4 regions of the Paraburkholderia sp. BL23I1N1 genome follow, and region 2 is predicted to be linked to each of the others. Evidence: riboswitches for the same ligand, from Rfam matches in the RefSeq annotation. Region 2 holds a riboswitch; each other region holds the start of a gene.
The links. Region 2 has a riboswitch for cobalamin ahead of B0G76_RS18950 (TonB-dependent receptor domain-containing protein). Riboswitches for the same ligand answer to the same signal wherever they lie in the genome.
Positions count from the first base shown of each region.

Region 1: it holds a riboswitch for cobalamin, as region 2 does, so the genes downstream of both, cobW (cobalamin biosynthesis protein CobW) here and B0G76_RS18950 (TonB-dependent receptor domain-containing protein) in region 2, are expected to answer to the same signal.
Region 3: it holds a riboswitch for cobalamin, as region 2 does, so the genes downstream of both, B0G76_RS25285 (oxidoreductase) here and B0G76_RS18950 (TonB-dependent receptor domain-containing protein) in region 2, are expected to answer to the same signal.
Region 4: it holds a riboswitch for cobalamin, as region 2 does, so the genes downstream of both, B0G76_RS15330 (CbtB domain-containing protein) here and B0G76_RS18950 (TonB-dependent receptor domain-containing protein) in region 2, are expected to answer to the same signal.

Region 1 is NZ_RAPV01000001.1:5,731,724-5,739,188, forward strand. It holds gene cobN (cobaltochelatase subunit CobN) at 1-2,903, opposite strand, end outside; gene cobW (cobalamin biosynthesis protein CobW) at 2,910-4,010, opposite strand; cobalamin riboswitch at 4,226-4,506, opposite strand; gene cobA (uroporphyrinogen-III C-methyltransferase) at 4,850-5,611, shown strand; gene B0G76_RS26835 (cobalamin biosynthesis protein) at 5,608-6,126, shown strand; gene cobO (cob(I)yrinic acid a,c-diamide adenosyltransferase) at 6,123-6,725, shown strand; gene B0G76_RS26845 (cobyrinate a,c-diamide synthase) at 6,729-7,465, shown strand, end outside.
Region 2 is NZ_RAPV01000001.1:4,065,108-4,072,572, reverse strand. It holds gene metE (5-methyltetrahydropteroyltriglutamate--homocysteine S-methyltransferase) at 1-1,012, shown strand, start outside; gene cobF (precorrin-6A synthase (deacetylating)) at 1,157-1,921, opposite strand; gene B0G76_RS18960 (LysR family transcriptional regulator) at 2,012-2,935, opposite strand; gene metE (5-methyltetrahydropteroyltriglutamate--homocysteine S-methyltransferase) at 3,079-5,373, shown strand; cobalamin riboswitch at 5,407-5,604, shown strand; gene B0G76_RS18950 (TonB-dependent receptor domain-containing protein) at 5,701-7,465, shown strand, end outside.
Region 3 is NZ_RAPV01000001.1:5,411,402-5,418,866, forward strand. It holds gene cobJ (precorrin-3B C(17)-methyltransferase) at 1-795, opposite strand, end outside; gene B0G76_RS25275 (precorrin-2 C(20)-methyltransferase) at 783-1,514, opposite strand; gene B0G76_RS25280 (precorrin-8X methylmutase) at 1,515-2,141, opposite strand; gene B0G76_RS25285 (oxidoreductase) at 2,134-3,684, opposite strand; cobalamin riboswitch at 3,767-3,946, opposite strand; gene cbiE (precorrin-6y C5,15-methyltransferase (decarboxylating) subunit CbiE) at 4,031-5,266, shown strand; gene B0G76_RS25295 (cobalt-precorrin-5B (C(1))-methyltransferase) at 5,266-6,354, shown strand; gene B0G76_RS25300 (cobalt-precorrin-6A reductase) at 6,351-7,073, shown strand; gene cobM (precorrin-4 C(11)-methyltransferase) at 7,140-7,465, shown strand, end outside.
Region 4 is NZ_RAPV01000001.1:3,290,469-3,297,933, forward strand. It holds gene B0G76_RS43795 (hypothetical protein) at 1-862, opposite strand, end outside; gene B0G76_RS43800 (RHS repeat domain-containing protein) at 872-1,963, opposite strand; gene B0G76_RS15325 (CbtA family protein) at 2,563-3,309, opposite strand; gene B0G76_RS15330 (CbtB domain-containing protein) at 3,321-3,542, opposite strand; cobalamin riboswitch at 3,585-3,724, opposite strand; gene B0G76_RS15335 (histidine phosphatase family protein) at 3,782-4,360, shown strand; gene B0G76_RS15340 (alpha/beta hydrolase) at 4,404-5,489, opposite strand; gene B0G76_RS15345 (MarR family winged helix-turn-helix transcriptional regulator) at 5,713-6,174, shown strand; gene B0G76_RS15350 (FUSC family protein) at 6,181-7,465, shown strand, end outside.

The DNA of each region.
Region 1 (7,465 bases), 1.7 Mb from region 2:
CCGGACACGCGCAACGTGACGTCGATGCGGGGCCGGTCGAATACCTCGATCGGCATGATCTCGAAGTCGGTGACGCGATGACTGCCAGGCGCCCACTTCGGCCGCACGCCGAGTAAAGCGAGTGCCTGGGCGACGTCGTCGCCGCCGGTGCGCATGGTTGCGGTGCCCCATACCGAGAGCCCGATTGCGCGCGGATAGTCGCCTTTTTCCTGCAAATGCCGTTCGATCAATTGCTGCGCGGATTTCAAACCGAGCGACCACGCCGCTTGCGTCGGAATGGCGCGCGTATCGACCGAATAGAAGTTGCGGCCGGTGGGCAGCACGTCGGGCCGTCCACGCGAAGGCGAACCGCTCGGACCCGGCGGCACGAACCGCCCTTCGAGGCCGCGCTTCAGGTTCAGCATTTCCTGCGGACCGCAAGCGTCGAGCCGCGGCAAGACGTCGTTACGCAGGCGTTCGATCACACGTTCGGCCTGGGGCAACGCCCCGCTCGCGGGCGCCGTGTCGGATGTTTCATCACCACACACGCCACGCAACATCTCGGCCGCCAGCAGCTCCAAACGCTCGCGTGTATCGCCACAGTGTCGCCACGGCGCGTCGCTCACCTGCTGCAACACGTCAGGACGAGGACCCTCCCACGCCGCCGACCAATCCACCGACAGCGGGTCGAACAGATGATCCATTTGCAAATCGCGCGCCAACGCATCGATCAAACCGGCCTTGCCGCCCTGGCCATCGCCGACCGGAAAGCGTCCCAAAGCCAGCAACGTATCGCGCCGCTGCACTCCGGCGGGCGATTGCCCAAACGTGTGCAACCCATCGCGAATCTGCGCCTCCTTCAACTCGCACAGCCAGGCATCGACGCGCGTCAGCAGCGCGTCTTCATCGTCCTGGCCGTTCGGTTCCGTGAAACTGAGCTCGTGATGCAGCTTATGTTCGACGATCGCCGCAAGAATGGTGCGCCTCAACAGCTTCGAGCGGCGCGGATCGACCATCAGCGCTTCATAGTATTCGTCGACCTGGCGTTCGAGGTCCTGCAACGGCCCGTACGTTTCGGCGCGCGTGAGCGGCGGCATCAGGTGATCGATGATTACAGCCTGCGCGCGGCGCTTCGCCTGACTGCCCTCGCCCGGATCGTTGACGATGAACGGATACAGATGCGGCATCGGCCCCAGAATCAGATCGGGCCAGCAGGCATCGCTCAACGCGACGCTCTTGCCCGGCAGCCATTCGAGATTGCCGTGCTTGCCAACATGTACGACCGCGTCGATGCCGAATTGATGACGCAGCCAGAAATAGAACGCCAGATACGCATGAGGCGGCACGAGTTCAGCGTCGTGATAGCTCGCGTAATCGCCCTGCTCGCGCGAGCGCGAAGGCTGAATACCGACGAACACCTGGCCGCAGCGCCACCCCGCGATCATGAAGCGGCCGCGCCGCAACGTCGGATCCTGCTCGGGCGAACCCCAGCGTCCGTTCAGCGCATGGCGGGCTTCCGCGGGCAACGCGTTGAAATACACGAGATAGTCGTCGAGTGCGAGGCTTTGCAACGCCGGCCGCAAGTCACGTACAACCGGATCATTGGTCACGCCTTCGGTCAGTTTCTTCAACAGCGCGTCGCCATCGGCGGCCAAATCGCCTAACCGGTAACCCCCATCGCGCAGCATGGACAGAATGCCGACCACCGATGCCGGCGTATCGAGCCCCACGCCATTGCCGATCCGCCCTTCGCTCATCGGATAGTTGGCGAGGATCAGCGCGAGTTTCTTCTGCGTGTTGTCGAGCGTGCGCAGGCGGCACCAGCGGCGGCTCAGTTCGGCCAGAAAACCGACGCGTTCGAGGTCCGGTTGATAGCGGACCACATCGACTTCGGTGTGCGGGCAGCGATAGGCGAGGCCCTTGAAGCTGATCGCCCGCGTGATGATGCGTCCGTCCACTTCAGGCAGCGCGATATGCATGGCGATGTCGCGCGAGTTGAGGCCTTGATTGTCCTTGACCCAATCTTCGCGATTGCCGCCGCTCAGGATCACCTGCATCACCGGTGCGTCGCCGGCGAGCGCGAGCGGTTCGGGATCGTCGATGGCGAACGCAGCGAATGCGGTTGTATTCAGCACCAGCGCGACGTCGTGCTGCGCGCATAACTGTTGCACAACGTCGCGGCTCATCGCGTCTTTCAGCGAGGTAATCGCGATCGGCAGCGGATTTAGCCCTTGTGCTTCGAGCGCATCGATAAGGGCGTCGAACACGACTGTATTAGCCGCTTGCAGATGCGCCTTGTAGAACAGAATTGCAGCGACCGGCGCGCCCCGACGCCAGCGCGCCTGCCAGTCGGCCACCGTCGGCGTATCGCGTTCGGGATGGTAGAGCGTGGCGGCAGGCAGTGCGCGCGGCGGCGCAGGCTCGCGCCCCCAGCCAAGCGAGCGGTACGCGATGCAGCGCAGAAACGCCTCGGCATTCTTCGGGCCGCCTTCACGCAGATAGCGCCATAGCTGATGACACAGATCGGCGTCCGCGGTACTGCGCGCGAGCAGGTTCGGATCTTCCTGCAGATCGCCGGAGAACATCGCGAGCGTCTGCTGCTTGCGTTCGGCGAGGGCGACCACCTGTTCGATTCCGTACGGCCAGTACGCCTCACCGCCGAGATGATCGACCACCACGACACGCGCATGCTGCAACACGTCTTCGACGTAGAAATCGACCGAGGCCGGCTGCCGCAAATACGTGACGTTCGCGAGCCGCACGCTCGGAAACCCCTCGCCCAGACGAGGAAACACGCTCGCGAGCAGCGACAGCGTGGTATCGGCGGAACTGAGCACCACGATATCGGCGGGCCGCTGATCAATACGGATCACGCCTTGCGTATCGTCGACAAAACCGCCCGGCGTGGTGCGCAGCAGATGCATGACCGTTTACGCCTGTTGCGGCTGGGCGTTCGCCACGGCGCCCAAGGCGGCGTCGAATGCGTGTTGCAGCGCGGCCTGGTCGATGTCCTCGCCGATCAGGACGAAGCGGCTTTGCTGCCCTTCGCCAGCTTCGCCCGCCTGCCAGCGCCGGTCGAAGTAACTATCGAAACGTCGGCCCACGCCCTGGATCACCAGACGCATCGCCGCGCCCGGCAACGCCGCGAAACCTTTGACGCGGTAAATCGTGTTCGTTTCGACAAGCCCTTGCAACGCTGCGATCACAGCCTCGCGCGACGCAACATTCGCGTGCACCACGACCGAATCGAATTCGTCGTGATGGTGATCGGCATCCTCAGCCGAACCGTGGTGATCGTGGCGCAAGTGGATCGTTTCTTCAGAAGCCGCTTCGAGACCCAGCAACGTATGCAGATCGAGCTGGCCCATCTGCGCGCGCACGATCTTCACTTGAGGCGGAATTTCTTCGCGGATGACGGCTTCGACAGCCGCTTGATGCGATTCGTCGAGCAAATCCGTCTTGTTCAGAATCACCAGATCGGCTGCCGATAATTGATCTTCGAACAATTCGTGCAGCGGCGATTCGTGATCGAGATTCGGATCGGCCTTGCGCTGCGCATCCACGGCGACCGGATTGTCGGCGAACTGGCCGCTCGCCGCAGCCGGGCCGTCAACCACGGTGACGACTGCGTCGACGGTAAAGCTGTTTTTGATCTGCGGCCAGTTGAACGCCTGTACCAGCGGCTTCGGCAACGCGAGACCGGAGGTTTCGATCAGCACGTGATCGATCTGCTCGCGGCGCTCAACCAACTTTTCCATCACCGGGAAAAACTCTTCCTGCACGGTGCAGCACAGACAGCCGTTCGCGAGTTCATACAGTTGGCCTTCAGTTTCGACGCCGTTTTCATCGCAGCCGATGCCGCAGCCCTTGAGGATTTCCCCGTCGATGCCGAGTTCGCCGAACTCGTTGACGATCACCGCGATGCGCTTGCCGCCCGCATGCTGAAGAATGTGCCGCAGCAGGGTGGTCTTGCCGCTGCCGAGAAAGCCCGTGACGATGGTGACGGGGATCTTGCGCATTTGAGTTTGCATCGTGAGGTCCATCCGTAGGAGTTGCACATGCACACCGACGCGTCCGCGCGTTTGTCTCGTTTGTCTCTATAGGCCGGGGCAACGAGGCGCATGCGCCAAGCAACGACCAGGTCACGACAAAAACCACACACGGGGACGAATAACGGCGTTGCCAAAGCAACAGAAAAACAGAAAACGGGAATGAGGTCATGAACGCGCCACCGCATCCCCGCGGAGGTCGTTCTTCGTAGTCTGGCCGGTATCCGGGCTGGCGAAAGCGCCGCTTCCCCTTCCCGGACGAGTGGTTTCTCGCCCAGTGGTTATATGCCGACGCGGCCTTGCGCGTGGACATCGAAGCCGGCTCCGCGGCGCCAGGCAATCAACCCGACACCGCTTTTCGCTTACCGTTGCGGGGGCAGCACAGGTTGGCCCGGTCCGTTGCAGGTGGGCCCCCTGTTTCCCGTTTAACTGCATGCGCACGAGCGCGCACACGAGCACCAAAGTGCGTGCGAGTTTAGGCCGAGCGCCCTGTGCCGTCAAGGAAACGCGGGGCGCGGCAGGGCCTTTCCGCAGTGCCGGCGCGGCCTGCCCTGTGCTATCGTATGCGCGCATTTGGCGCCCACCTATGCGCTCGCATGTGCAGTTAAACGGGAAACAGGCTGCGCTCGCCGCGCTCGACCTGTGCTGTCCCTGCAACGGTAAGCGACCCGCGGTGCTTTCGCATCGCGCATGCGTTTTTGATGCCACTGTCTGACAAATAATCCGTAGCGCCGCATGACCTCAATATCCGCCGCCCCCAGCCTCCTCGCGCCTCACCCGCTCCCGCTTGTCACGACATGGCGCGCGCCGTGCACGCCGCGATGAGCCGCGCCTGGCTGATCGGCGCTGGCCCCGGCGATGTCGAACTGATGACGCTCAAGGCAACGCGCGCTCTCGCGCAAGCCGATGTGGTGCTGGTCGACGATCTGGTGAACCCCGACGTGCTGCAGTTCGCGCGCGCCGATGCGCAGGTCGTGTACGTCGGCAAACGTGGCGGGCATCCGTCGACGCCGCAGGACGGCATCGTCGCGCAGATGCTCGAGCACGCCAAGGCCGGGCGCAGCGTCGCGCGTTTGAAAGGCGGCGATCCGTTCGTGTTCGGCCGTGGTGGCGAAGAACAGCAGGCGCTGCGTGCAGCGGGCATTAGCGTGGAGGTGATCAACGGCATCACCGCCGGGATTGCGGCGCCCGCGGCAATCGGTATTCCCGTGACGCATCGCGATTACGCGCAAGGCGTGGTGTTCGTCACCGGACACGGCGCCGGCAGCGGCGAACCGGACTGGGCCGCGCTCGTTGCCACACGCATGACGCTAGTGATTTACATGGGCATGCGTCGGCTGAACGATATCGCCGGTGCGTTGCTCGCCGCCGGCATGAGCGCCGACACACCGTGTGCGGCGATCGAATCGGCCACGCGTCCCGAGCAACGGCATGCGCTTGCGCAACTCGGCGAGTTCGCGAATGCGGTCTCGCGCGCCGGACTCGGCTCGCCGGCGATCGTGGTGATCGGTGGCGTGGCGTCGCTGGCTTTGGCGCGGGATGCTGTGAAAACTGGTGCGGTCGGCGCGCTGGACACGCAATGAAAACACTCGCCGTCGGCATCGGTTGTCGCTTGCATAGCTCGGCCGAGCAGATAGAAACCGCTGTGCGTGCCGCGCTCGGCTCACACGCATTTGATGAAATCGGCGCGATTGCCTCGATCGAAACCAAAGCGCACGAAGCCGGCCTGCTCGAATTCTGCGCACGTCACGCGCTACCGCTTAAGCTGTTCAGCCGCGCGCAGATTGCGGCGATTTCCGTGGACGATCCGTCGGCAGCCGCACGCGAGCATCTCGGCATCGACGGTGTCTGCGAGCCTTGCGCGTTGCTCGCCGCGGCGGCCGAAAGATCTGATCCGACCAGCGCGCGTCTTGGGGCGCATGCACCGGTTGCATTAGTCGCCTCAGCTCAAGGATCGATTGCGCCCAACGCCGCCGACGCGCGGCTGCTCGTACGCAAAACGATCCACGACGGCATCACGGTAGCGATAGCCTCGACCACCGCCCAGCCCGTCCGCGCACAGACAAACCACGCCCCTCAAGAACAGGACCCTTCATGAAGACCGATCCCGAATCGCATCAACGCATGACCGAACGCCGGCGCGAAGGCCACGAGAAAAAACAGGCTAGCGCCACCGTCGAAAAAGGCCTGCTGATCGTCAACACCGGCACCGGTAAAGGCAAGACCACCGCCGCCTTCGGCATGGCCGTGCGCGTGCTTGGACACGGCATGCGCCTCGGCGTCGTGCAATTCATCAAAGGCGCGCTGCACACCTCGGAGCGCGACTTCCTCGGTGCAATCGCCAATTGCGACTTCGTCACGATGGGCGACGGCTACACCTGGAACACCCAGAATCGCGACGCCGACATCGCCACCGCGCGCAAAGGCTGGGCCGAAGCACGCCGGATGATCGAGAGCGGCGACTATCAGATGGTGATCCTCGACGAACTCAACACGGTGCTGAAGTACGAATACCTGCCGCTCGACGAAGTGCTGTCCGTGCTGAACGCGCGCGCGGAGATGCTGCACGTGGTGGTGACCGGCCGTCATGCGCCCGACGCGCTGATCGAAGCCGCCGACCTCGTCACCGAAATGCGCATCGTCAAGCACCCGTATCGCGAGCAAGGCGTGAAAGCGCAGCGCGGCGTGGAGTTCTGAGCAATGTCGGAGGGGACTTCCGTCGTAGCCTGCCCCGCCCTGTTCATTAGCGCGCCCGCGTCGGGTCAAGGCAAGACCACGATCACCGCGGGTCTCGCGCGCTACCACCGGCGGCTGGGCCGGCGCGTGCGCGTGTTCAAGACGGGCCCCGACTTTCTCGACCCGATGATCCTGACGCGTGCCAGCGGCGCGCCGGTCCTATCGCTCGATCTGTGGATGGTGGGCGAGTCGGCCTGCCGGAACCTGCTCGCGCAAGCGGCGGCTGAAGCGGATCTGATCCTGATCGAGGGCGTGATGGGTCTGTTCGACGGCACGCCGAGCAGCGCGGATCTGGCAACCACGTTCGGCGTGCCGGTGCTCGCGGTGATATCAGCGAAAGCGATGGCACAGACCTTCGGCGCGGTCGCCTTCGGCCTCGCGCAATTCAGGCCGCAGTTGCCGTTTTACGGTGTGCTCGCCAATCGCGTTGGCTCGCCAAGGCACGCGCAGATGCTCGAAGAGGCATTGCCGCCGGCGCTGCGCTGGTGTGGAGCCATCAGCGGCGACGACGAAATCGAGTTGCCCGATCGTCATCTTGGCTTGCACCAGGCCGCGGAGATCGCCGATCTGGACACGCGTCTGGATCGCGCCGCCGATGCGCTCGCGCACACCGCGCTGGCTGAATTACCGCCGCCAGTCGAATTCAGCGTGCGCGCACCGGAGGCACTGCCGCAGCTTCTGCAAGGCAAGCGCATTGCCAT
Region 2 (7,465 bases):
TGCATTGTTGAAGCTGCCGGCTTACCCGACCACGACCATCGGCTCGTTCCCGCAGACTGGCGAAATTCGCCATGCGCGTAGCCAGTTCAAGAGCGGCGCACTGGACGAAGCCGGTTACAAAACCGCGATGCGCGCCGAGATCGAGCGCAGCGTGCGCGAGCAGGAAGCGCTTGGCCTGGACGTGCTGGTGCACGGCGAAGCCGAGCGTAACGACATGGTGGAATACTTTGGCGAACAGCTCGATGGCTACGCTTTCAGCCAGTTCGGCTGGGTGCAGTCGTACGGTTCGCGTTGCGTCAAGCCGCCTATCCTGTTCGGCGACATCAGCCGTCCGAAGGCCATGACCGTCGAATGGATCAAGTACGCCCAGTCGCTCACCAACAAGCCGATGAAGGGCATGTTGACGGGCCCGGTGACGATTCTGAACTGGTCCTTTGTGCGCGACGACCAGCCGCGTTCGGTCTCGTGCTACCAACTGGCACTGGCCATTCGCGAAGAAGTGCTGGACCTCGAGAAGGCCGGCGTGCGCGTGATCCAGATCGACGAGGCCGCCTTGCGCGAAGGTCTGCCGCTGCGTCAGGCGCAGTGGAAGGAATACCTCGACTGGGCTGTGGAGTCTTTCCGTATCACGGCAAACGGCGTGGATGACGAGACGCAGATCCACACGCATATGTGCTATTCGGAGTTCAACGACATCATCGCGTCGATCGCCGACATGGACGCTGACGTGATCACCATCGAGACCTCGCGCTCGGATATGGAGTTGCTGGACGCGTTCGACAACTTCAACTACCCGAACGAAATCGGACTAGGCGTGTACGACATTCACTCGCCGAACATCCCGACCGAAGAACACATCGTTCAACTGATGAAGAAGGCGGCCGAACGTATTCCGGCGCAACGCCTGTGGGTGAACCCGGACTGCGGTCTGAAGACGCGCCAGTGGGAAGAAGTCATTCCGGCACTGACCAACATGGTGGCAGCTGCCAGGACGCTGCGCGCTTCCGCCTAAGGCGCACGTGCCACCTGCCTGGTGCGTGCGGCGCTGGTTCAAACCGGACCAGCGCCGTGTGTCATCTTCCAGTTCATCCCGTCAAGGTCCTTCATCCAGAACTGATCGACGATCCGCCCTACCAGGCGGTCTATCGGCGACATGTCATTCGCTTTCGCGCCGACACAGCAGATACGTGTCCATCATCCAGCCGTGGGTGCGGCGCGCCTCTGCCCTCACGCGTTCAATATCGTCCATGACGTCGCGCAGCTTTCCCGAAATGAGAATTTCGTCGGGCGTTCCCACGTACGCGCCCCAGTAGATGTCCAGGTCTTCATCCGCGAGGTGCCTGTAAGCATCTTGCGAGTCCAGCATCACGACGACACTATCAACATTATTCGGAAACCCTTCGGCGATTGCGCGACCGTTGGTGATTTCAATCGACCGGCCAATCAGGTTCAGCGGGATCCTGTGTCGCGCAGCAAGCGCCTGAACGCTGCTGATCCCGGGTATCACCTCATAGTCGAACGCGTGCCTGCCACCGCTCGCGATGGCCTCGATGATGCGGATCGTGCTGTCGTAAAGCGAAGGATCGCCCCACACCAGAAAAGCGCCGACTTCGCCGTCGCTCATCTCGTCTGCAATCAGGCGTTCGAATATGAGTTGCTTGTCGCGGTTCAGTTCGTCGACCGTCGATTTGTAGTCCGAGTCGTCGCGTCGGCGTTCAGGGCTGGTCGCCTCGACGATCCGATAACGGTCGCCGCTGATAAACCGCTCGATGATCTGCTTACGCAGCGCGACCAGTTTCTCCTTCGCGACGCCCTTGTCCATCACGAAGAATACGTCGACCTGGTTGAGCGCGTTGATCGCCTGAACCGTCACGTAGTCCGGATTACCCGCCCCAATTCCGATGATCAGGATCTTTTTCATCGCGTCAACTCCTGGCTAATGCAACAGGAGTCCCGATCGAGCACTCCCGCAGCGAATGTCAATTCATGCTGGGTGGGAACATGCAACCACTCACGGATTGCCGGCTATCAGTTCGATGCTGTCCAACTGGGCCGCGCAGATGTCCCGAACGATCTTCACAAAATCGTCGAAGTACGGCCGCCCTGCAATGCCTTTGGGTGCGACGGCATAGAGTTCGCTCCACAATCCCCCGGCACCGACGCGCTTCGCGAGCACGTAGTCGTGGTCGACGTAATTCTTCACACCCCAGTTCGGCAGTGCTGCAATGCCGCGGCGGCTCGCCACCAGTTGCATGATCGCGATGGTCAGTTCGGCGGTTCGCCGTTCGAGTTTGATCCCCGCCGGTTCCAGCACTTCGCGAATCAGGTCGATACGCGATTCCGGCACGGGGTAGGTGATCAGCGTTTCGCCTTGCAGGTCATCGGGACCGATGCGCCGCTTGTTGCGCAACCGATGTTCGTTGGCGATCACGACCTGTATCTCGAACCGGAACAGCGGCGCAATGTGCAGATTACGCCGGGTGGCAGGCTTTGAGCCAATGACCACGTCTGCTTTGCCCTCATTCAGCAGTTTCATCGGGTCGGCATGGAACCCGGCGACCAGATCGACTTCGACTTCCGGCCAGCGTCGGCGAAATTCATCCATGACCGGCATCAGCCAGTCAAAGCACGTGTGGCATTCCAGCACGATTCGCAGTTCGCCCCGCACGTCCCCCTTCAGGCGAACGAGATCACGCTCGGCTGTGGCAACCGCAGCCACTGTTTCCCGTGCCAGGGCAAGTAGCCGCTCGCCAGCAGCCGTAAAACGCAGGCCTTGACGCGTACGCTCGAAGAGGGACACCTCGTAGTGAGCCTCCATATCGCGGATCTGATGCGACAGCGCGGACTGGCTGAGATTGACCCGCTCGGCGGCGGTCACCAGCTTGTCGGATTCGGAGATCGCAATGAGCGAACGAAGATGACGCAGTTCAAGCATGGCACCGCCCGCAATGGCCATGACAATACAGAGAAGGGGGAAAGATCCTGATATGAATGTGGCTCATATGATGATGAAAACATGTCGCTTGATGAATCATACCGTGACTCGCACACTACGCGGCATTCACTCAAGGATTCCGCATGGCCCGCACTCACATCTCCGGTTTTCCGCGCATCGGCGCGCATCGCGAACTCAAGTTCGCGCAGGAATCTTTCTGGCGTGGAGAATCCGACGATGCCTATTTGCGTGGGGTCGGAAAGGAACTGCGCGCCCGTCACTGGGAATTGCAGCGTGCTGCGAAGCTGGATTTCGTCGCAGTCGGCGATTTTGCGTGGTACGACCCGATGCTGAACCTGACCGCCCTGCTCGGCGCGTTACCTGAGCGATTCGGTTTCCAGCCGGCGACCCTGTCGCTCGCCCAGTATCACGAACTGGCGCGGGGCAACAAGGCGCAGCCGGCCATGGAAATGACCAAGTGGTTCGATACCAACTATCACTACCTTGTGCCGGAACTCGGTCCCGACACCACGTTCAATGGCGGCGTCGACTGGTTCTTCGAGGAAATCGACGAGGCGCTCGCACTGGATCATGCGGTCAAGCCGGTGTTGATTGGACCTATCACCTATTTGTGGCTATCCAAAAGCCGTGTTGCAGGCTTTGACCGGCTAACGCTGGTGCCAAAGCTGGTCATCCGCTACCTGCGCATTCTCGACACGCTAAAAGCGCGAGGTATCGAATGGGTCCAACTGGACGAGCCGGCGCTCTGTGTCGATCTCGAAGCGGATTGGCTCGAGGCGTTTTCCGCCGTGTATAACGTGCTGGGCGATTCGGGCGTCAAGGTGCTGCTGGCAACCTATTTCGACACCGCCGCCGATCACGCACCGGCCGTCGCAAAACTGCCTGTTCACGGTGTGCATATCGATCTGGTCAGGGCTCCGCAACAGCTGGAGGCGTGGCGTTCTGCGCTTCCGGCGGACAAGGTCCTATCTGCCGGCGTCGTCGATGGACGCAACGTCTGGCGCGCCGATCTGGGTGCCATTGCGGGTTCACTAGCGAGCCTTCATGCGGAACGCGGCGAACGGCTTTGGATCGCACCGTCCTGCTCGCTTGTCCACGTGCCAGTCACGCTCGCTTCCGAAAAGCGGCTTGATGCCGAACTCCGGTCGTGGCTTGCCTTCGCAACCGAAAAACTTGATGAACTCAGCACGATTGCGCTCGCGCTCCACGATCCGGCAGCGGCCGAGTCAGCGCTCGCAGCGGCAGATACTGCACTCGACTCGCGCAGCAGCTCAGGCGCGGTATTCAATGTATTGGTCCAGCGACGTGTCGCCGCAATCACCGACACGATGGCCAGCCGTAAGAGTCCGTTCACCGACCGAAGTCGTGTGCAGCATCACTCGCTCAAGCTGCCGCTTCTGCCCACCACGACAATCGGTTCATTCCCGCAGACGCCGGCGATACGGCAAGCTCGTGCCGCCTATCGGCGGGGTGAGATACGCGCACTTGAATACCTGGAGCGTATGCGCGCCGAAACGGCGACCGTCGTTCGAAGACAGGAAGAACTCGGACTCGACGTACTGGTGCACGGCGAAGTCGAACGCAACGACATGGTCGAGTTTTTTGCGGACAAACTCTGGGGATGCGCGCTCACCGAAAGCGGGTGGGTTCAGAATTATGGTTCGCAGTGCGTCAAGCCGCCGATTATTTACGGCGACATCTACCGGCCCGAGCCCATGATTGTGGATGCGGCCTGTCACGCGCAGTCTTTGACCAATAGGCTGGTGAAAGGCGTGCTGACCGGGCCGGTAACCATGCTCGAGTGGTCATTTGTTCGTGACGACCAGCCGCGCTCGACTACCGCACTCCAATTGGCTCTGGTCATTCGCGACGAAGTCGTGGACCTCGAAAAAGCCGGTATCCGCATCATCCAGATCGATGAGCCGGCATTCCGTGAAGGGCTGCCACTGCGTAAGACGGACTGGTCCGCTTACCTCGATTGGGCGACCCGGGCATTCCGGATTGCGGCGGGCGGTGTCTCCGACGCCACGCAGATTCACACCCATATGTGTTACTCGGAGTTCAACGACATTCTGCCGTCGATCGCCGCGCTGGATGCGGACGTCATCACAATCGAGACATCGCGCTCATCGATGGAACTGCTCGACGGTTTCGGCGAGTTCGCCTATCCGAACGGAATCGGACCCGGCGTATACGACACGCATTCGTCGCGTGTCCCGAGCGTCGAAGCAATGCAGCGATTGCTCGAACGGGCATGCGAGGTCATTCCCGCTGAACGACTGTGGGTCAATCCCGACTGCGGCCTGAAAACCCGCGGCTGGGCCGAGACCGAAGCCGCGTTGACCAACATGGTGTCAGCCGCCGGAACTTTGCGACAAAGGCTCGCGGAACAAGGGTCTGAAGCATCACAGGTCTAACATCGTAGTGGTTGACGGCAGCCACTACGCATCGGTACGCTTCGCGCTGATGGTTCCCGTCACCGGGATCAAAAGGGAACGCAGTACGAGCAGTCATGCTCCGAGTCTGCGGCTGCCCCCGCAACTGTAAGCGGCGAGTCTGTGCCACTCATGACCACTGGATCCCCGGGAAGGTCGGCACGTGACGTTGACCCGCGAGCCAGGAGACCTGCCATCAAACCGAGGTCTGCGCAGCCATACCGGGGCGGGGTGTCCCGATGTGCAAGCACCGCCTATGCGGTCGCCCGTTGCAACGACAGCCCCAGCCTCAGGATCTGCCGTTCAATCATGAAGTTCCGTCATTTCATCATCACCTCTGCCCTGACCGTCTCGGCGTGGCAGGTTGCACACGCCGCAGACGACGCGTCGTTGCCGCAGTCGGAGCAGGTTCCGGCCGAAACCACGCTGCCGAATATTCTCGTCACGGGCGACACCCAACACCTGCCGCAATCGTTCGACCAACGCTACGCCACGACTCAGGTCCTGACGCGCACCGACCTCGAACGCCTGTCACCAGCCGACCCGAGTATCACGCAAGCCCTCGCCACGCTACCCGGTGTCACCGTTTCGCAAAACGGCGGCCCAGGGTCCACCGCCTCGGTCAGCATTCGGGGCTCATCGGGTAATCAGGTCGCCGTGTTTATCGACGGTATCCGGGTCGGTTCCGTGACCACCGGGGTGGCCGAGTGGGCAGATCTGCCGACCTCCGCGTTCGACCGCGTCGAAGTCATCTCAGGCCCGGCGGCCGCGTCGTTCGGTGCGGATGCGATGGGCGGCGTCGTGCAGCTGTTCACCAACCATGCGTCCAATCAGCCGAACCAGACCACGGTCTCCGTAGGCGGCGGCTCGAACAAGACCTTCGATACACAAATCCGCACGTCGGGCAGTATCCCGTCCACAGGTCCGCTCTCGGCACTGTCCGGACTGACCTACTCGCTCGGTTTGCACGACTACAACACCGCGGGGATCGATGCGACCCAGCCGTACGCCTATGGCCACGAGGATGGCCGGAACCCGTACCATGCCCAGGATCTGGATGCGCGTCTCGGCTATACGCACGACAATTGGTCGCTCTCCACGTTCGCCCTGTACCACAAGTCCGATCTGTCTTACGACAATGCAGGTGGTGCCGACCGGCAGCTCGATCATCAGCTGACAACAGGCCTCGCGTTTCATCTGGACATTACGCCGTCCACCCAGTTTGACCAGTCGGTGGGCTACGCCACGGACCGCCAGTTCGTCTACGCGAACGATCCGACTATCCCGACCGATGAGATCGACTCGACGCGCTTCAGCACCTCGACCTCGCTAACGCATCAGGAACGCGGGCTGACACTGTTCGGTCTGCCGCTGTCTGGGGAGACGAAGCTCGCATACGACTTTAGCCGTGAGCTAGCGTTCCTGCCGGTCGATATCCCTCAGGGCGTGCCGGCACGCAACGATTCGTCTGTCTCACTTCATCAGTCAGCCACGCTCGGTGCACTGACGGTGTTCCTGGCGAGCCGCCACGAGATTGTTCAGGGCCAGTCGGTCAATACAGGCAATGTCGCCGTGGCCTATGCCATCACGCCGGTGTATACGGCGCGACTCTCGTATGGCAACGCATTCCGCCTGCCGACGTTCAACGATCTGTACTATCCTGGCTACTCGAACCCGAACCTGTTACCCGAGCGCAGCGACACGGTTGAGGCCGCGCTGGACGCCTCGACGTCTTTCGGCACCTTCACGGCCGCGGTTTATGACACCAGGGTCCATGACCTCATCTCTTTCAACGCTGCGACCAAGTTGCCCGTGAACATCGGGCGGGCCCACATCCAGGGTATCGATCTGTCGTACAAAGGCACCGTCGGCAAATCGACACCTGTCAATCTCGCGGTGGGCCTGCTGAATCCGCAGGACGTCACCGACCAGACGTGGCTTCCGCGCCGTCCGCGCCAGACGGTCAGCCTGAGCGTCGATCACATGTGGGACGAGTTCCACCTTCACGCCCTCAGCACCGGGGTCTCGCTGCTTTACGGAGGCTCGACCTTCGACGACCAGTTCAACGCGACCT
Region 3 (7,465 bases), 1.3 Mb from region 2:
CACGTTCAGGGTTGCTGCGGCTTCGACGAGCGCGGGGTCCGTCATGTGTTCGGCAGAAGCCAGCAATGCCGAGAGCGAGAGTGTCGCCAGACCGTGCGCGTCTAAGGCCTCGCGAACCAGCGCGGCGATCTGGGCGCCTGAACCAGCCCCCGTCACCGCCGCCACCACACTCCGCGGATGAATCACCAACTCATCATCCCGCCCATCCCACGCACGCGGCGTCACACGAATCGCCAGACGTGCCGGCTCCGAGCGCGGCAATTGCGCATCATCGAGCCACGGCGCTTCGCCCTCAATGCGCGTGCTTTCTCCAGCCAGCAAGTCCGACACGAAGCGCTTGCCTTGCGCAATGTCGGCGAGCGCATAGCCTTCAGGCGGATTGAGCACACACGTTCCAAAGCGCAGTTCACCACTCGTCGTAATCGCAGGCGACACAGCCAACTCAGCAGCAATCTCGCGCGCCATCACATTGACGCCCGCAAGGCCGCCGAGCAATGGCACGACCGCACTGCCGTCTTCTGCAACGGCCAGCACCGGCGGTTCGACACCCTTGTTCGACAGCAGCGGCGCCACGCAACGAATCACAATCCCGGCGGCGCATAGCGCAATAACCGGCGTGCCGCGCGCGTACAGATCACACAGATGCGCGCGGAGTTCCGTGTAGGAGACGTCCGCTTCGACACGTCCCTGCAAGGCATGCACCTGGCTACCTGCATACAGCATCTGGATACGCCGTGCGGTGTCCAACGCGCCCGCGCCGAGAATCACAATCGCAGGAGGCGTCAACCTTGCCATTTTTCCCCCGGCACCACGAGCAGTGAGAAATACGGCGATGCCATCGGATCGACTTCGGCGAGCGGCACGATGCGCTGATTGCCCATGGTCGCGCGTTCGACGTAAAGCGCACGATGCGCGAGCCCCAGTTCGCCGAGCACGCGCCGCACTTTATCGAAATTGCGGCCGAGTTTCATGATGACCGCCGCGTCCGCATCCGCGAGACGACGGCGCAATTCGTCCTCGGGCAAGACGCCGGAGAGCACCGACAAACTCTGATTGCGATACACCAGCGGAGCACCGAGCACCGCTGCGCCGCCGAGCATCGAGCACACGCCGGGCACGACTTCGGCCTCGAAATGTGGCGCGAGGCGGTCGTGCAAATACATATACGAGCCGTAGAAAAACGGATCGCCTTCGCAAATCACCGCGACATCGCGGCCCGCGTCGAGATGGCCGGCGACGACCTGCGCCGCGGTGTCATAGAAATCGGCAATGATCGCTTCATACGAAAGCGGCGGTTCGAGCGCTTCGGTCGTGACGGGATAAACGAGCGGCAGATGCTGTTGCGTGTCATGCAGATGCGCCTCGATGATGCTGAAGGCGTTGCCCTTTTTACCCTTTGCGACGAAATACGCGACCACGGGTGCCGCTTTCAACAATCGCAGCGCTTTCAGTGTGATGAGTTCAGGGTCGCCGGGGCCGACGCCCAGTCCGAACAAACGTCCTCGCACGGTCATTTACTCGACCTCCGTCGCCAGCGCATTCACCGCGGCGGCGGCCATCGCGCTGCCGCCGCGTCGACCGTGAACTACGACGTAGGGCACACCGCGGCTGTCTTCGGCAAGCATCGCTTTCGATTCGGCCGCGCCGACAAAACCGACCGGAAAACCGAGTATCAATGCGGGCCTCGGCGCGCCGGCATCGAGCATGTCGAGCAGATGAAAGAGGGCGGTCGGCGCGTTGCCGATCACGACGACGCTGCCGGCCAGATGCGGCCGCCACAATTCAAGCGCGGCCGCCGAGCGTGTATTGCCGAGTTCGCGCGCGAGCCCGGGCACGTCCTCATGCGTGAGCGTGCAGATCACCTCGTTGTTCGCGGGCAGCCGCGCGCGCGTGATGCCTTGCGCCACCATGCCGGCGTCGCACAGAATCGGCGCGCCTTGTGCCAGCGCTGTGCGGCCCGCAGCACCTGCGCCCGCGGAAAACTGAAGGTCTTCAATAACGTCGACCATGCCGCAGGCGTGGATCACGCGCACCGCGAGTTTCTCGAGGTCGGCGGGGATGCGCGAGAGATCGGCCTCCGCGCGTATCGTCGCGAAGGATTGGCGATAGATCTCCTGACCGTCGCGAATGTAATCAAGCATCTAAAGGGCTCCGGGCCGGGTGTGCCGAGTGTGCCAATTGGCCGAGCAGGTCGGCGGCCTGGTCGATCGTGAGTTGGCGCGCGACGCACGAGCCGAAATCCGGCTGGCCGTCGGGTCGATAAAGGTCGTAGATGCCGGGCGCCGCAGCCAGCAGCGTGTAGGGCGCGCAATGTGCGGCGGCGCATGAGCGCGGACAGCCGCTCAGATGGACGTCGATGCCGTCGGGCAAGCGCTCGGCTAGAAGCAGTGCGTCGGCTTTGGTATCGGCGAGGCCTTTTGCGCAGCCTGTGGAGCCGGCGCAGGCGATCAGGTGTGTTATGGGCTGCGCGGGATCGCAGGCAAGGCCCAGTGCGTTCATTTCGGCGAGCACGGCGGGCGCGTCATTGGCGGCGATATCGGGCAGCAATACGCTTTGCCAGGGCGTCATGCGCAGCGTGCCATTGCCTCGCTGTTGCGCGAGTGCGGCGAGGCCGCGCAAGCTTGCGGCGTCGAGGCGTCCGAGCGGCGGTTGGCCGCCTACGTGCAGCATGCCCACTACGCGTTGAGCGTGTGCGCCGAGTCGTAACGTGGCGTCGGCAGGCGTGCCGCGTTGCCAGCTTGCGAGCGACGTGTCGCGTGATAGCGGGAAATCGGCATACGTCTGAGCGTGCTGCAAAAGTGCGTCGACGGAATGCGTGGCAAGCAGATGACGCATGCGCGTGGCATCGGCGGCGGCCAGATCCAGGAACGTGTGCAAGAGCGCGCGAACAAGGACGGCGACTTGCGATGGCAGCACGGCTGCGAGGGCGCCGGTGCTATCCGTGCGAGGACGCTCGGTGGAGTCATGCGAGTCGGCGTATTCGGCATGCCGGAACGCATCGGTATCCGCATCCGCGTTCGCGCTTGCCACCCCAGGCGGACAACCCGCCAGACCAAACACAAATCGCGCACCGTCTCGCGCTTGCGTCGCCGCCAGCCAGACATCATGCGGATGATCGAGCCTGGCCAGGCGCTCGCCGCCGTCGAGCAATAGCGCGAATTTGGGCGATAGTGCCGCGAAACGCGCTTCGGTTTGTAGCAGGGTGAGCAGGTCGATGCTGAGCGGCCTTGTGTCGATGAGCGCAAATGGATCGCGCCCGGCAGTCGGGCTCGTCATCAGATTGCGCACATCGTCCGCAGCGGTCGCTGATAGCGGGCTAGGCGCTGTTTGTGTGGCCGGCGATGGTGTTTTTGAAGCATCCGCTGCACGCGTCGCCGGAACGGGTCCAAGACCCGCCTCGATCAGCGCCGCGATCAACGCCGTTTCATGCCCGCCGCGCACGCCACGCACCTGCAGATTCGCGCGATTCGTGAGTTCGATCACGCCGGCCGCATGCCGCTCGCTGACGTCGGCGATCACGCCAGCTTGCGCCGCGCTCAGCTCGCCGCCAGGCAATTTGATCCGGCAGATCCCGCCATCGCGCGCGGCGACGATGCGCAGCAACCCCGGACATGCCGAGGGCCGCAGCGCGAGGGCCGCGTCGGGCAAAACCGTGGAGGGCGAAGCTTGATTCAAGACGGACACCGGGTTGAGGGTCGCGCGACGGCCCGAGCGCCGCCCAGGCGGGCATTGCTGCGGCATCGGTACACCCCGCCCGATGTAGGCTGGCACGAACAGTCTGGCCGGCAGGTCTCCTGGCTGGCAGGTCAGCGTCCGCCGCGGCCTTCCCGGTCGAACCAGTGGCGCGGAGCGCAGGCGGACTCGCTGCATACAGTTGCGGGGGCAGCCACAGTGGCACTGTGTTCCCTCTTCGGCCCCGAAGGGCACCGGCGGCTGTATTATGCCTTTTTTCGAACAGCACAACGAGGCTGGACGCTTTGATCGGCGTGGCACAGCGCATTATTTGAAGATACAGAATGAGGATGGATGCATGCCGGCGTGGCTGACCGTGGTAGGCATAGGCGATGACGGCTTCGCCGGCTTGGGGAAGCCCGCGCGGCGTGCTTTGCTGGAGGCGTCGGTGGTGTACGGCGGTGAACGGCATCTGGCGATGCTGCCCGCACGTCTCGCCGCGCGCCGGGCGGCATGGCCGAGGCCGTTCGATCTCGCGCCTTTGCTGGCGGAGCGGAACGGGTCCGTCTGTGTGCTGGCGAGCGGTGACCCGATGCTGTTCGGTGTCGGCGCGACGCTGGCGCGGCAGTTGCCGGCAGGCGAGTTGCGGGTGCTGCCCGCGCCGTCGTCGTTGTCGTTGGCAGCCGCGCGGCTTGGCTGGCCGTTGCAGGATGTCGCCGCGGTTTCGCTGGTAGGACGGCCGTTGCCGACGCTGAATGCGCATTTGCACGACGGCGCGCGCGTCTTCGTGCTGAGCGCCGATGGGCGCACTCCCGCCGCGTTGGCCGAACTGCTGAATGCGCGCGCTTTCGGCGCGACCCGGATGACCGTGCTGGAACATTTGGGCGGCGATCTGGAGCGGTGTATCGACGGCCGTGCTGACCAATGGTCCGCGGGCGAGGTGGCGGCGCTGAACCTGATTGCGCTTGAATGCCGTGCCACGGAGGGCGCTCCGCGTCTGCCGCTGACTACCGGCTTGCCCGACGACGCCTTTCGCCACGACGGTCAGTTGACCAAACGCGACGTCCGCGCGATCACGCTGGCGCGCCTCGCGCCGACGCCTGGCGAACTGCTTTGGGATGTGGGCGCGGGCAGCGGCTCGATCGGCATCGAATGGATGCGCGCGCATCCGACTTGCCGCGCGATCGCGATCGAAGGGCACGCGGAGCGGCAGCGGTTCATCGAACACAATCGCGATGCGTTGGGCGTACCGGGTTTGCAGCTGGTGGCCGGCCGCGCGCCCGAGGCGCTGGAAGGATTGACGGCGCCGGATGCCGTGTTCATCGGCGGTGGCGTCACGGCGCCGGGCGTGCTCGACGCCTGCTGGGCGCGCCTGCGCGACGACGGGAGACTGGTCGCCAACGCGGTGACCTTGCAAGGCGAGGCGGCGCTCGCGGCGTGGCGGGAGCAGCACGGCGGCACGTTGACCCGCATCGCGCTGGCCGAGGCGCAGCCGCTCGGCGGCTTCGATACGTGGCGTCAGGCGTTGCCGATTACGCTGCTGGAGCTCACCAAGCGCGCCATATCTACCCCAGCCGACTCCCCCCAACCGTAATGCGCGACGAAACGCCCGAACAACCCGTCCCGCTGCGTAGCGGCTACACGACCGGCAGTTGCGCCACCGCGACGTCGCTCGCAGCCGCGCGTCTGTTGCTCGCGGGTATCGTTAGCGAGGTCGCGGAGATCGTGTTGCCGAAGTGCCAGCATGTACCCATGCCGCTGGTGTTCTGCCGCCTGACCGCCGACGGCGCAGAAGCCGGCACGGTGAAAGATGCTGGCGACGACCCCGACGTAACGCACGGCGCAATCGTATTCGCCCGCGTGCGCTTGATCGCCGAAGCCCGTGTGCAATTCCGTGCAGGACCGGGCGTCGGCACCGTGACGCGCGCGGGCCTCACGCTGCCGGTCGGCGAACCCGCGATCAATCCCATGCCGCGCAAGATGATGACCGAGCATTTGAGCGAGCTCGCGGCGGAGCATGGATACAGCGGCGGTTTCGAAGTGGCGATCGGTGTGGAAGGCGGCGAAGCGCTCGCATTGAAAACAATGAATCCACGCCTCGGTATTCTCGGCGGCTTGTCGATTCTCGGCACCACGGGCATCGTGCGGCCGTTTTCGTGCTCGGCCTATATCGCGTCGATTCATCAGGGCATCGACGTCGCGCGCGCGAACGGTTACCTCCATCTCGCAGCCTGCACCGGCAATGCAAGCGAAGACGCGATGCGCGCGCACTACGGTCTGCCGGATATCGCGCTGATCGAAATGGGCGACTTCGTCGGCGCGGTGCTCAAGCATATGAAGCGCGCACCGGTCGAGCGGCTGAGCGTGTGCGGCGGCTTCGGCAAACTCAGCAAGCTGGCAGCCGGGCACCTCGATCTGCATAGCCGCAATTCGAGCATCGATCTGGAACGGCTTGCCACATGGGCCGCCGCGCATGGCGCAGACGACGCGTTGCAGGCGGCGATCCTCGCCGCCAATACGAGTCAGCAGGCCGTCGCGTTGGCGCACGCGCAACAGGTGCCGCTCGGCGATATCGTCTGCCGGCATGCGCTTGCTGTCGCACGGGATATCGTGCCGCCGCAGGTCGCGGTCGAAATGTTCGCGATCGATCGCCAGGGCAATCTGATCGGAGCCGCGAAATGACGCGGGTCCTGCTACTCGGCGGCACCGGCGACGCTTTGCGGATCGCAAGACAACTCGGCCCCGGGCACGTGTACAGTCTCGCGGGCCTCGGCAAGGTGCCGGACGATCTATCGTGCGGCGTGCGTGTGGGCGGCTTCGGTGGTTGTGAAGGCATGGCGCGTTACATCGCGGACGAACGTATCGGCCTCGTGGTCGACGCAACGCATCCGTACGCCGCGCAGATCAGCGCCAATGCCGCCAAAGCGACTGGGGAGGCGGGCGTGCCGTGCTGGGCGCTGCGCCGCGCAGGCTGGCAGCCGCAAGCCGGCGACGACTGGCGCATGGTCGGCGATTGGGCCGAACTTACGGCCGCGCTCGCTCCGTTCAGTCGGCCGCTCTTCACGCTCGGACGCGAACCGCTTGCGCATCTCGACGACATTCCGCCGCAGCAGTTCTGGACGGTGCGCTGCCTCGACGCGCATGAAACCAATCCACGCGCGCGGATTCTGGCGGCACGCGGCCCGTTTACGCTTGAAGGCGAGCGAATGCTGTTCAGCGCGGAAGCGTTCGATGTCCTCGTCAGCAAGAACAGCGGCGGCAGCGCCACCGAAGCGAAACTCGAAGTCGCGCGCGAACGCGGCTTGCCGGTCGTGATGCTGCGGCGCCCCGAGTTGCCCGCGGTCGATCGCGAGTTTGCGAACGTGGCCGACTTGCTGGAAGCACTGCGAGTTTCAAGTTAAATGGCGCGTGCATGCATGCATGCATGCATGCATGACATGCCTGCCGAACGAATCATGGAGTCGTGAATGACGGTGTTTTTTATCGGCGCGGGTCCCGGCGACCCGGAACTGATCACAGTGAAAGGGCAGCGCCTCGTGCGCGGCTGCCCCGTGATCCTGTACGCCGGTTCGCTGGTGCCGGCCGCTGTGCTGGAGGGGCATCACGCGGAGCAGGTCGTGAATACGGCCGATCTCGACCTCGATCAGATCGTCGCGTTACTCAAGTCCGCACACGAGAAGGGCCAGGACGTGGCGCGCGTGCATTCCGGCGATCCGTCGTTGTATGGTGCGATCGGCGAGCAGATTCGCCGACTTCGCGAACTCGGCATTCCTTACGAAATCGTGCCCGGCGT
Region 4 (7,465 bases), 770 kb from region 2:
TAGGTGGCGGCCCAACCGGATCATTGCCCAACTCCCAGTTGGTCAGCCACACACCTAGCTCAGCGTCACTGATCGGCTGCCGCCACGCGCCGTTAGTTGAGACCTTCGCTGAATGTGACGACACCGTGCCATTCGCAGCATATTGATAGTCGACCGCCAGTACACGGAAGAGTCCGCCATTTACCGAACTTGCTGGTTCGTTGTACTGGAAAGACTTTACGCGGCCACGTTCATCGTAAGCGATACTTGCCTGACCGCTGTTACCCGCTATTTGTGTTGCACGGTTCGCGGCGTTTCGCTCAAGCGTTCGCATCGCCCAACCCGACACGGCATCGTTCGTCGTTGCGATGTTTCCCTTCGCGTCGTAGGTATAGGTCCAGTCCTCAAGTTTCTGGCCGTCCTGGATGACTGTGGCTGACAAGAGACGCCCCGCTCCATCGTAACTAGCGCCGACCGTCATCTTGCTGCCCGTCCCGACCGCCTGCATCCCCTGTTCGCCTGTCAGGTCAGTCGTTTGCACCTCTGCGTAGCCAGTCGCGTTGCCTTGCGCGTCATAAACGAACGCACGGATCTTGCCCGGCGTTGCGACGAAATGCGGACGCAACGAACTAGCATCGGTGTACTCAATCGTCGTTACCGTCTTATTCCCAGCAACTGTTGCAATTGCCTTCGTTGGCCGGTTGGCGCTATCCCAGGTGTACTGGACACTTCCATCGGGCGTCTGCCGCTGCTTCAGATTCCCTGCTGCATCCCACGTCCGCGAAACCGTGCCGCCTGGCGTAGCAATTGAACGAGGACGCAACGTGTCGACGACATCCAAGCTGTACGTGGTCGTGCCGGACATGTCGTTGAGCGTCGTCACGCCGCGACCTTAGCTGAATGAGACATTACGCGTCGTGTCGGGATGGGTGACCGAAACTGCACGTCCGCTGGCATCGCATGTCCACGTTGCAGTCCGCGAGCCGGATTCATTTTTTACGCCCGTCAATGCGTTGGGGAAGCGGGCATCTTCGTACAAAAACTGACGAACGTAGCCATATGGTGCAGTTACCGAAGCAAGATTGCCCTTTCCATCGTAAGCATAGGATGTGGGCATTCCCAAAGGATCGACCAGGGTAACGACACGGTCGTTACTGTCGTATTCCAACCTGATTGAGGTCGCCGTTGCCTGTATTACGTTATCGGTTGGCCACTCGGCGATAGTTGACGGCCGCTGCCTACCGTCATATATGACCTTGCGGATCACACCCGTACGGGTTGTTTCGGAATAGAACTTGCCAGTGGCATCCGAGTAGGCTTCCGTCGTACCAAGCAGTTCGTCCCTCAGGTGGAAGTACCCGCCGCCAGCTTTCGTCAGGGAGAGCTCGCGATGTCCTGGCACGACCCAAGCTCCGCCAATCCACTTGAAATTCAGAACTTGTTGGTCACCTCGATAAGCAACAATGTGCGGCTCGCTCGCGTTGGCACCAAGCAGATCAAGCCTTCGCTGCCAGTTGTTGACCCAGTTGTGCCCCATCGTTGTCTGCGTGGCGTCATAGGGCTTCGAAAGATAGGTGCGTTTAAAGACGAGTGGAAGCGTATCGCCGCTGGCAAAATCAGCCTCGGAAAGCGTGACGATGCCCTTTGCTGGCAACACCGGGTCCGCCACCGGGCAAGAGTCGTCAGACTGAGGCGGAACCGGGACGCCACGGCAATAGTCCGCTATCCAATTCGATGCATTAGGACAGTTGTAGTAATTCATTGGGCCATACGGGTCGTCAGCACCCGTCGACATAGGCGATGTTCCTGCGACCTGGACAGCGCAGGTCGGAGTGCCGGGAATCCCGAGGGACTTCTGATACGTCTGCATGCATTGCATGTATTCGGCCGCGTTTGCACCGAACGCGACCATAAGCAGCATGAATGCGGCCAGCAGGCGGGCCGCCATGCCCGCCGGTCCCTCATTGATTCTTTTGTTTTTCATAGTCATCCTTATTGGTTGTACTTGTTTGAAGCCCAAGCACCCTATAAGGAGCATTCCATCGTCGCTATCCGACAATTCCTAAAATTACATTTTCCCTGTGTCTGTACAAACGTTACTGTCACGCCCCTTACGCAGTCCGTAGGGATTTACGAAAGAGCTCGTCAGTCATCAACGCATCGCAGTGAAAAAAACTGGAACGTCAGACGCTGGATACCCGTACGTGAAGTAATTGGACGCTGGCACCCAAACCAAGGCAGATTGGAAGGGAAGAGAAGGGCCGCGTAGAGCGTCGCCCGAAAGGGAGATGAGTAGCGCAAGAAAGCGCTACGAGATTAATCGCAATACCAAGTGCGATTTCAAAAATCAGCCCCGTCAAAAACCGGGCCAAACCTCACCGGCTAGCCGTCCGAACGGCGGCCGCAAAGTTATCCCCAGTTTTTGTTCGCAAGCCTGTGGATAACATTCTGGCAAGCACGCCAAGTACTTGATGTATTTGGTTTCTGTTGCGCTGCACGTCGGCGTGACCGCATGAACGGTCACGCCTCACGCGCCAAAAAGTAAAAGGCTTCGCGGCAACCTACGCCGCCTCACCTCTCACATCAAAGATAAGCAGACTTCGCCACACCACGTTCCGCGGAAGCCATCAGTTTGCTCCGCTCAACCATAGCGCCAAACAGCAGCCCAATGGTCGTCCACATAATCACCTGCATCCCGATCGCGGCAACGCGGAACTTCCACAACAGTACCGCCGGGAAGGCCGCCGGCACTTCGTTGATCACGGGCATCGACAGTTGCACGGCCGCAATGATCACGACAAACAGCACACCGGCCACGATCGAGCCATTCCACGCACCCAGTTTCAATGCAGCGCGGCGCCGCACCTTCAGGGAGAACACCATCGCAGCGATTGAGATTGCGATCATCAGGAAGAATAAGCCGGTCCGCATCCCGATCGTCTCCGGGTCGCCCACCGAGGGTGGATTCGCCGGATATTTGATGTTTGGAACGATCACCAGCGTGATAAACGCGCCAAGCGCCAGCCATGCGGACAAGGCGCGCGCACTCAATGCGCCGACGCGGCCGTACGCAAACGCGAACACCAATGAGAACAGCCCACCGAACGCGGCGCCATACGTCACGACGCCCGTCAACAATCCCAAGCCCGCTTGCGTGCCGCGGCTCACCAGTTCGGGTTCGGGCGCGTCGCCTTTGGCGGCATCGGCCTTTTCCTCGAAAGAGATCGCCTGATCAACCTGCGGTTCGCCCACCAATTTGGCGAAGCCGAACGTGAGCAACCCCGCGGCGATGCCTGCAAGCATCCCGCGTACCAACAATTTACCAACCATGTTCGACTCCGTTAGTGGCAGGGAAAGCCGAGCAGATGGCGGCCGTCGTGCACGAATTCGTGCACATACATGCCAGGCACCAGAGACGTGGCGCCTTCTTCGGCACCCACGAAATAAATCGCGAGCAACAGCAGCAAACCGCCGAACACGATCCAGGGCAGCAGTTCACGCAGCGGAATCGGCGTGGGTTGGGCGACAGGCTGAGTCGCGGAATCGAAAACAGCGTTGGACATAATGGACATCTCCTGGGGGTAACGCGCCCCGATAGTCGATTGAAGAGGGATGGTGCAAAGCTCAGGTCTGGCTTTCGGCTTGTAAATACCGATTACAGTGGCGCGACCGCGCCGGGCTCTCACCGGCTTCCGTGCTTCGCAGTGTCGCTATTCTACGCGCTAAACTTTGCCTCCCGGCAAGGCAAAGCATGGTCGCACGCCTCCTGCTTCAGTCCGGCCTTTATGATGGAATCAACTGAATGGACACACGGCTGTTACTGATCAGCCACGCATCGACCGCGGCGATGCGGGCGGCACGCTTCCCCGCCGACGATCCGCTCGACGCACGCGGCCTCGCCGAAGCAGGCGCCGCGCGTGCGCGTCTGTCGATTCCGGACGACGCGGCGGCTTTCGTCAGCCCTGCGGTTTGCGCACGTGAGACGGCGTCGGCCTTGGGCCTCGTTGCAACCGTCCACGAGGAGCTGGCAGATATGGACTACGGTCGATGGCATGGCCGCCGCCTCGCCGATCTCGCCGTCGAAGCGCCGCAAGACCTCGCCGCATGGACGCACGATCCCGACGCTGCCGCGCATGGCGGCGAGTCATTCACTCGACTCGTGAAGCGGATAGGACAGTGGCTCGATACGTTGAGCGGCGTGCCAACTCGTACAACGCAAAATATCGTCGCCGCCACGCACGCGCCGGTAATCAGGGCCGCCATTGTTCATGCACTCGGAGCGTTGCCGGCCGTGTTTCCGCGCATCGAGATCGCACCACTCTCGGTGGTCGAGTTGCGACGCTCGCAACGCGGCTGGACATGGTGGCCGGCGTCACGGTAACGGCGGCCGCGATGTCTGCCGCACCCGACCAACAACGCCTCACTCATTGCTCACATCCCCGGGTGTCAAATATCGCCGACAGCGCACAGACCGACGTCAGCATGCGCGCGCCGTCATGGCCCACACCCGGCACGATATGAAAGCTCTGCTTCAGCCCTTCCGGATGACGCGCCTGGATATACCGGTAATACGCTTCCGCACGCGCGTCGCGCTGCGGACCCTGCGCTTCGGCAGCACAGGTTCTATCGAGGGCGCTTTGCTGCGGATCGTCGTCCGCGCCACCGACCAGGTTGTCGATCCGTCGCGACACATACGTCGCTTCGAGTTGCGCGGGCGAGCGGTCGTCGAGGTACAAAGGCCGATTGTCCATGCCGTATTTCCATTGATTGAAGCCAACGCATTGCGCGGCGTCGAACGGCGCCGCCACGCCTTGCGCATTCGGCCGTTGCGCATCGAAATACGCATACGTCAACGGGCTCGCCACCACGTAGCGCACGTCGATGCCTTCACTAGTCAGCACGTCGATGTTGCGCGCCGCCACAGCGTAACGCTGCACTACCTGTCCGCCGCCCGAATGTCCCGCGAACACAACGTGCTGCAGATTCGGAAACTGCTTGCGATCCGCGAGGCGCGTAACAATCGCGTCCAGCACTTCGTATGAACTGATGGGCAGCGGTGCCCGCGCCGCTTCGCCGCCCATCCACGCGTCGCCCTTCCAGCGCAGCAGATCGGCCGGTTCGTGATGCTCGCGTGTGTCGAGCGTGGCGAGGAACTGTGGCGCGATCAGGAGCGTGCTGTCGGGGTCCACGTGAGCGGCGTCGCGTGCATTCTGCGCAGTGCGGAAGTACACGTCCGCGTTGCGCAATTTGCCGTGAATCACGATCACCGCACGCGTCACCTGCGGTTGCGCGACGTTCCAATCCTTCGAGAGATACAGCGGGAATTCAGCTTGCCCTTGCGGCGTGTCGATCGCGAACCGTATATCCGAGATCGTCGCCACCGGTTTCAGATGAGACTCGTGGGCATCGTGGGTATGCACCGCGAATGCCGATTGCGCTAGCAATGCCAACATAGCGGCACCGGCTACCGCGCACCCCATCGCCAAACGTCGTGAAAGATTGAATGTCATGCAGGCCGCTCCTGATCACGGTGCTCTATCTTGAACGCGGCGCATTGCCGAATCCGTCGTTGAAGAGCATCGAAGCTCAAAACCGGCGGCGAAGGCCAAGCGTCACGCGTTGTTCAACATCGATGTTGTCACATTGCAGCGGCAGGCTGCTGCAAAGCCCATCCGCACAAAACTCACAATTCAATAGTTTGCTAACGAATATTTTCGAAATACAATACCGGCCATGTCGAATCTCGATGCCTTGCGCCGCACCGTCAGCAGCACCCTGGTCGTCGCCGCCAGAAAATGGCGGCGCACGAGCCATGGCGTACTCGCGGCCTTTAACGTCTCCGAAGCGTGCGCCACGCCGCTACTCACCGCCAGCCGGATTGGCGAAGCGGTGCGGCAGGTCACGCTGGCCGATCACATCGGTATTGAAGGGCCCTCACTCGTGCGGCTGCTCGATCAACTGTGCGCGGCCGGCCTGATGCGCCGCGACGAAGATCCCGAAGACCGGCGCGCCAAGACCGTCGTACTCACCGACGAAGGCCGCGCCGTCACCGCGAAAATGGAAGGAGAGCTCAATACGTTGCGGGCGCAAGCTTTGAAAGGCATCTCGCGCAGCGATCTCGAAGCGACCCTGCGGGTGCTGGCCGCGTTCACGGCCGAAGCACCTGCGCCGCACAACGCCGGGGATGCCGAGTAAGCGCTTATGGTCTATCCCTCCATCCGCGACTGGTTGTTCTCCGTCAAGACGTTTGCCGCGGCGATGATCGCGCTCTACATCGGTCTTTCGCTCGAGCTGCCGCGCCCGTATTGGGCGATGGCCACCGTCTACATCGTATCGAATCCGTTTGTTGGCGCGACCCGCTCCAAGGCGCTTTATCGTGCGCTCGGCACCGCGCTCGGCGCGTCGGCCGCAGTGCTGCTGGTGCCGCCGTTCGTCGAATCGCCCTATCTGTTCAGCGTGGTCGTCGCGCTGTGGACCGGCGCGCTGCTGTATCTGGCGGTGGCCGACCGCACCGCGCGCAGCTACGTGTTCATGCTGGCGGCCTACACCATGCCGATCATCGCCCTGCCCTCGGTCACCAATCCAGGCGGCGTGTTCGATCTCGCGATCAGCCGCACCGAAGAGATCTTGCTAGGCATCGTGTGCGCGAGCATCGTCGGTAGTTCACTGTTTCCTAGCCGACTCGCGCCCACCATCATCGAGCGGACCGACGCGTGGTTTCGCGATGCCGCGTTCTATGCGAGCGAAACACTGTCAGGCCGCATCGCGGGCGCGGCGATCTCGGGGGCTCGCCAGCGGATCGCGACCACGATCAACGGTCTGGAACTGCTGCTGAGCCAGCTTGCCTACGACCACACCCGGCCGGACATCCTGGCACGTACCCACGAGCTGCGCGGGCGCATGCAGCTGCTGCTGCCGATGATGTCTGCGCTGGCCGATCCGCTGGTCGCCCTCTACAACAGCGGTCGCCAGACCTGGCCAGAGGGTCTCGAAGCGTTGCTCAACGACGTCATCAAGTGGTTCAATGCGCCGCTTCCCGCAGTCAGCGAGGGCTATCACCCCGACCCGGAAGCCAACGCGTTACGCGAGCGCATCGCCGCCATGCAGCCGCCGCCGGCCGCGCTGGCGGCCTGGGACGTCGCGCTGCTTTCGAACGCGCTGTGGCGTATGAAACAGGTGATCGACGTCTGGCAGGACTGCCGGTCGCTGCGCATCATCATCACGCGCGAAGAAGGTTCGTGGCGGCCGCGGTTTCGCCATTGGCGGCTGGGCGGCACCGAGCGGTTTTTCGACCGCGGCATCATGCTGTTTTCGGCGGTTTCAGCAGGCGCCGCGGTCGTCCTCGCGTGCAGTCTGTGGATCAGCTCGGGCTGGGCGGACGGCGCCAGTGCGGTGACGCTGGCGGCGGTCGCCTGCTGCTTCTTCGCGGCGCTCGACGAACCCGCGCCCCTGGTGTTCAAGTTCTTCATCGCCACGGCGGTCAGCG